3 regions of the Oceanobacillus caeni genome follow, and region 1 is predicted to be linked to each of the others. Evidence: riboswitches for the same ligand, from Rfam matches in the RefSeq annotation. Region 1 holds a riboswitch; each other region holds the start of a gene.
The links. A riboswitch is a leader RNA that binds a small molecule or an ion and turns the genes downstream of it on or off. The one in region 1 is predicted to bind thiamine pyrophosphate.

Region 2: another riboswitch for thiamine pyrophosphate. It lies ahead of ACFQ18_RS10275 (lipoate--protein ligase family protein); the one in region 1 lies ahead of ACFQ18_RS03665 (3-oxoacyl-ACP reductase).
Region 3: another riboswitch for thiamine pyrophosphate. It lies ahead of ACFQ18_RS12535 (ABC transporter substrate-binding protein); the one in region 1 lies ahead of ACFQ18_RS03665 (3-oxoacyl-ACP reductase).

What each region holds. Positions count from the first base shown of each region.
Region 1 is NZ_JBHTKV010000003.1:22,481-24,756, forward strand. It holds gene ACFQ18_RS03660 (DUF4282 domain-containing protein) at 501-779, opposite strand; TPP riboswitch at 1,100-1,200, shown strand; gene ACFQ18_RS03665 (3-oxoacyl-ACP reductase) at 1,344-2,096, shown strand; gene ACFQ18_RS03670 (LLM class flavin-dependent oxidoreductase) at 2,176-2,276, shown strand, end outside.
Region 2 is NZ_JBHTKV010000012.1:44,774-47,049, forward strand. It holds gene trpA (tryptophan synthase subunit alpha) at 1-739, shown strand, start outside; TPP riboswitch at 803-911, shown strand; gene ACFQ18_RS10275 (lipoate--protein ligase family protein) at 997-1,842, shown strand; gene lipA (lipoyl synthase) at 1,835-2,276, shown strand, end outside.
Region 3 is NZ_JBHTKV010000017.1:56,670-58,945, reverse strand. It holds gene ACFQ18_RS12535 (ABC transporter substrate-binding protein) at 6-1,004, opposite strand; TPP riboswitch at 1,123-1,232, opposite strand; gene ACFQ18_RS12530 (MDR family MFS transporter) at 1,640-2,276, shown strand, end outside.

The sequences.
Region 1 (2,276 bases):
CCCCCAATGCTTTAAGGCACTATGTTGTATATGACAATGTGATAAGGTGCACAAAGAGGAATTATGCGTGAGACTAGTGCGTATTTCTTCGGAAAAAAATATTAGAAAACAAGGAAACCACCCGACGCCGTAGGAAGCAAAAGGGTAGTCTCAGAGAAATAAACAACTTAGAAAAAATGTTTTATATTTATAAATTATAGAATAAATTGTCGATATTCCCCGGGAAATGAAATATTTCCTTGTAATCTTTCAGGGAATAATGGTGAATATGGGTGATTTTGTTCTTTTTCGCATTTTTTGATATAAATTTGTTTACGGGATCAAGTCTCCTACGTTTGATTCGTCTACCTCGACTACCGCTATAATAAAACCTTATAAAAAAAGGCCAACCAGTAATTTCTGGCTAACCTTTTAAAACAAACGTTTGATCATTCTTGAATAAGAGCTTTTAACAACTTACACGAGAATTTTAACGCTAACATCAAATATTCCATTTAAAATTAATTATCCTTTAAACCTAATTTCTCATTAATTTCTTGTATTGTTTCATGCATTTTAAAGAATAAAATTAATAATTCACAATAAACCCTTGTAAAGATAGGTCCTAATATGATAGTTAATATACCCATAAATATTTGGTAACCGCCACCGAAGTAAGAATCAAAACCAGCTATAATTTGAAGAAGTCCTAGAATGATAGAGAAGCCTACTCCAACCCAAAAAAGCACTTTAATGATTGTTGGTGTAATCATCTTATTAAAACTAATAAAATTTTTCATTTATTCACCTCCCTGTTTCGTAGTCCATCCATCATGAAATAAAATTCCTTTCATAAAAAACACTTCATTTTATTTCTATTTCGTTATAGGAAGTATTAGAACTGATGACTTTTTAAATTCTTTGATTTGCAAAGGGTAATTTTAGCATAAAAGTTTAAACTTAACAATGAAGCGCAGTTTGTTCCACTATGTATGCAACTAACTATAAATGAATGGGAAAAGGTACTGGAGTTATTTTTGAAGGGATGATAGAAATACTTAAACAGCCATATTCCCTTGACATAAATTTCTGAAGACTATAACATTGACTATAACTTAAATATATTCACTAGGGGTGTTATTTAACTGAGATGAGTATTTACTCAAACCCTTTGAACCTGAACTAGTTAAAACTAGCGTAGGAAAGTGTAAATTCTATTACATACTAAAAGGGTGATTATGCCTTTTTCTTAATATGTAGTTAATTCTTTTTACGCAACTTTTCTATGTGAAGGTTGCGTATTTTTTTATTTATCACTTTATTATTTAAGTTTCATCAAAATTAATAATATAGGAGTGGTTATGATGGGGAGAACAGTATTAGTAACAGGTGGTAGTAGAGGTTTAGGAGAGTCTATTGTAAAGACCTTAGCACAACAAGGATTTCAAGTGGTTATCAATTACTATAAAAGTCAGGATGCCGCTGAGAAGCTTGTTTCTGAGATTGGTGAAGAAAATGCTATTGCCATTCAGGCTGATGTAACCAATCGCACAGAAGTAGATACATTGATAAAAAAAGCAACGGAGTACTTTGGCCAAATAGATGTTGTTGTCAACAATGCATTAGTAGACTTTAAGTTTGATCCAAACAAACAGAAACCTTTCACAGAACTCACCTGGGTTGATTACCAAAAACAACTAAATGGTACGTTAAAAGCAGCATTTCATGTAGTTCAAAGCGTCATCCCTCAATTTATTGAACGACAAAATGGAAGTATTATAAGTATAGGTACTAATTTATATCAAAATCCTGTTGTACCTTACCATGAATATACAACAGCTAAAGCTGGATTAATAGGTTTTACACGTAATATCGCTTCTGAATTAGGACAATATGGTATAAAAGCGAATGTCGTTTCAGGGGGATTATTAAAAACGACTCATGCCAGTGCTGTTACAACACCGGAAGTATTTGATTTAATTGCTCAGTCGACGCCACTGAAGAAGGTGACCACACCTCAAGATGTAGCCAATATGGTCGCTTTTTTATCATCAGAAAATGCGCACGGTATTACAGGTCAAAATATCACAGTAGATGGCGGTTTGACAATGAACTAGTAGCTTAAATGACAATGGATAGTCTTTCAAAAACGGAGTATATAAGATAGTGAATAATAATTGTTTGGAGGTATGACAAATGCCAAAGATGAAAGAAAAACAACTACACTTAGGTGTCTTGCTGTATGGATGTGGGCACCATCAGGCTGCTTGGCAAATGCCTGACTCAAGCGTTGAACG
Region 2 (2,276 bases), on a different contig from region 1:
AAATTTGTTTGTTCCTTATATCATGGCTGGTGATGGCGGATTAGATCTATTAGAAGAACGTATTAACTTTTTACAGGAAAGTGGAGCTTCCGCCATTGAATTAGGCATTCCTTTTTCCGATCCAATCGCTGATGGTCCAACCATACAAGAAGCTGGAATTCGTGCTTTAGCTAATGGTACATCATTAGCATCCATTTTAGAATTTCTGAAGTCAACGAAGGTAGACCGCTCCATTCCGATTATTTTAATGACCTACGTAAACCCAATCTATCGTTATGGAATGGAACAGTTTGCTAAGGACTGTGCGGATTCTGGGGTAGACGGTATCATTATCCCAGATGTCCCAATGGAAGAAGAAGGCCCGATTGCAACCCACTTAAAAAATGAGAAAATAGCATTTATTCGCCTTGCTGCTATGACTAGTCCAGAGGAACGATTAAAAGAAATCGCAAGTAAATCAGAAGGTTTCCTTTATGCTGTAGCCGTAATGGGGACTACGGGCGCTAGAAGTTCCCATGGCGACAATGTAAAAAGCTATTTAGAAAACCTAAAGAAATATAGTACCGTTCCTGTATTAGCAGGATTTGGTGTATCTACTGTGGAACAAGCGCATGAGTTAAGTTCTCACTGTGATGGGGTTATCGTTGGTAGTAAAATTGTTGACCTCTTACACCAAGGAAAAAACAACGAAGTGAAAAATTTAATCCAAGGAAGCATTCAAACTAGTATTCATGCATAACATTTTAAGAAAGCAATTTACTTTACCCAGGATTTACCAATTGGTATGATGAATTTGTAATATAATAATCACTAGGGGAGCCTTTGTCGCTGAGAATAGCAATACCCTATTGCTTAAACCCTTTGAACCCGATATGGATAATACTAGCGTGGGGAAGTGCAGCCAAAAGGATTTTAGATGTAAGATACATCTATTGTACAAAAGACTGCACTCTTTTTTGGAGTGCAGTCTTTTTGATTTAAGAGGAGGGGTAATTTTTGCAAGAAGAATGGTTCTTTTTAGACAGTGGGCATCAGGATGCAGCAGTTAATATGGCAATGGATGAATCCCTATTAAACTGGCATAGTGAGGGTAAAATTCCGCCAACATTACGCTTTTACGGTTGGTCACATCCTACTTTATCGGCTGGTCAGTTTCAAAAAGTACATAAATCAATCCATTTCGACAATGTAAATAGCTATCATTGCCAATTTGTTCGTCGTCTAACCGGAGGAAGCGCTGTACTACATGATAATGAATTGACTTACAGTATTGTAGTTTCAGAGGATCACCCAGAAATTCCAACCTCTATTAAAGAAGCCTACCACGTCCTATCAAAAGGGCTTTATGAAGGTTTCAAGAATCTAGGAATCACGGTTGATTATGCCATGCCCGATAGAAGCGCCATGAAAGAAAAGACAGCTGTATGTTTTGAAAAGGCCGCATTTTACGAAATGGTAGTAGATGGGAAAAAGTTATCAGGTAATGCGCAAACAAGGAAGAAGGGTGTTCTACTGCAGCATGGGTCCATACCAATGAGTCTCGATATCAAGATGCTCTATGATTTATTCCGTTTCCCATCTGAAAAAATAAAACAACGTAGACGTGATGCTTTCCAAAGCAAAGCTATCACTATCGACCAACTAACAAATAAACAGAAATCATTTGACGAAGTGAAGGATGCATTCTATCAAGGATTTCAACATGGATTAAACGTTACTTTCCGTCCTTTTGAATTATCAAAACAACAATGGGAAGAAGTACATCATCTAGCAGAGACTAAATATCGTTCAGAGGATTGGAATTATCATCGATTACTAAAGGAGTCTATTAAAAGTGTCTAAACAAGAGGAATATCTCCGTAAACCTGAATGGTTAAAGATTAAATTAAACACGAATAAGTCCTATACTGGATTAAAGAAGTTAATGCGTGAGAAAAGTCTAAACACTGTTTGTGAGGAAGCAAGATGCCCGAATATTCATGAATGTTGGAGTGAAAGACAAACAGCAACATTTATGATCTTAGGTGATACCTGCACACGCGGTTGTAGGTTCTGTGCGGTCAAAACCGGTCTACCTAGTGGATTAGATTTAGGAGAACCGAAGCGGGTTGCAGATTCTGTTAAAATAATGGGATTAAAGCACGTCGTTGTAACCGCTGTAGCTCGAGACGATTTAGATGATGGAGGCGCCGCTGTATTTGCCAACACCGTTCGTGCCATTCGAAACGCAAATCCTGGCTGTACGATTGAGGTATTACCTTCCGATATGAAAGGTG
Region 3 (2,276 bases), on a different contig from region 1:
ATCATTTAAGGTAAAAAGTCATTTGTAAATGCCTTTTCACTATCCAGTTCAACTTCTAATAGATCATTTTCATACATCCAATTTGCATAGTTTTCCCATATTTCTAGCTTTTGAATTCCCCATTTTTCTGCATCATCTTGATATTTAGGAGACAGCCACTCTTGACTTGCTTTAACTAGTTCAGGGTCAAGGTCTGGTACTGCTTCAATAAGTACGTCTGCAGCTTCGCTTGGGTTTTCTATTGCGAACTCATAACCTTTGGAAACAGCACGTAAGAAGCTTTTAATAGTTTCCGGATCATCTTGTATCATATTTTCATTGGTTGCTAATACCGGAGTATAATAGTCTAATTTCTTACTATAATCCGTTAAATAATTCATATGAAGCGGTTGGTCACGGAGCTCTGCTTTAATACCATCCCAACCATAGTAAATCCAAGCAAAATCAATTCCTTGCTCAAGTGCTGTGAAAAAGTCTGTATTTCCGATATTAACGATTTCAACCTTCTCTACATCGGCATTATCCTCCTGCATAATCGAATCTAGTACAGCCTTTTCCACTGGTGCACCCCATCCACCATAAGATTTACCCTCAAAGTCTTTTGCAGTTGTAATATTATTTTCCTTTAGGGAAGCAAAACCAGACGTATTATGCTGAATAATAGCAGCAATCGAAACAATAGGTACATTTTGTATTCGTGCTTCCGTAATTCCTTCTTGGTAGCTAACACCAAAATCAGCATTTCCAGTAGCGACTAATTGCTCAGCACCTGCTTCTCCAGGCTGAATAATGTCAACATCTAAACCTTCTTCTTCAAAATACCCTTTATCCCTAGCCACATAGAGACCAGTATGATTGGTGTTTGGGGTCCAATCCAGAACAAGGGTTATTTTTTTTAGTTGCTTTGCATCTTCACCTGTTTGATCTGTACTTTCTTCATCTGTGTTGTTACCGCATGCAGCTAGTACAATTAGCAACAGGCAAAAAACAGATAATTTCCTCATAATAAATAGTCCTCCCTGTTTTTAACTAAAAGAATAAAACTCGAGTAGGGAATAACACGAATTAGTAGCCAACAAAAAGCACCCTAGACAAATTGCCTAGGGTGCATACTTTAGTTATGTACGTATCAGGTATGTTCCCTACGCTGGTCTTAGCCAGATCAGGTTCTAAGGGTTAGTATCTAACGGATACAATCTCAACCAGCAACACTGGTACCCCCACAGTCATCTTAAGTTGTAATTTACACAATTAAGTATTGCATAGTTTTTCTAATATAGCAAGAAATTTGTAAAAGTTTGACGATTCTTTTAAAGTTGCACAACTTGATATTGTTTATGAATATGATTTTACGTTTAAAAAATTTTTCCTTCCTATTAAATTACCTGTTCTAATTACCCCACCTAAATGGGCAGTAAGACTCCCACCTTAAACTTCTGGGGATACAAATAGGTGGGAGAACAACTGCCCGTAAAGGTTCGATAAGTGCCGACTAACCATCAGTGGGGGATGAAGGAAAGCCTCCGCTGATGGAAGTCTTCTTTATCTAGCTGAAATTTAGCAAAATTCCTATTTCCTTTTTACCTGAAATGCATTATAATTTATGAATTGTTATGAAGAAATAGGGGAGGGGAAGGATATGCAAACGGTAAGTTATAACCGAAAAACGATTGTCGCATTGTTGCTTGCTGGGGCATTTATTTCCATTTTAAATCAAACGTTGATGATTACTGCAATTCCCCCAATTATGGAGGAAATGGGAATTACGGCAAACACTGGTCAGTGGCTAACCACGGTGTTTATGCTTGTCAATGGTATTATGATTCCCATTAGTGCATTTTTATTAGAACGGTTTACGACAAGACAATTGTTTATAACGGCAATGAGTATTTTCGCTATAGGCACATTAATTTCTGGGATTGCGCCTAATTTCTCTTTCTTATTAGTAGGGCGAGTCATCCAGTCTGCTGGAGCAGGGGTTATGCTGCCACTAATGCAGACAGTATTTCTTTTAATCTTCCCAGTTCATAAACGTGGATCAGCTATGGGATTAATTGGTCTTGTTATATCATTTGCACCAGCACTTGGTCCTGCCATATCAGGATGGGTAACAGAGCATTATTCTTGGAGGGTATTATTCTTTATCATCCTACCAATTGCAATTGTAGATATTATCATCGCCTTTTTCGCATTGAAAAATGTAACGGAATTAAAGAAACCAAAATTAGATATTCCATCTGTTATTTTATCCTCTTTTGGTTTTGGTGGATTACTTT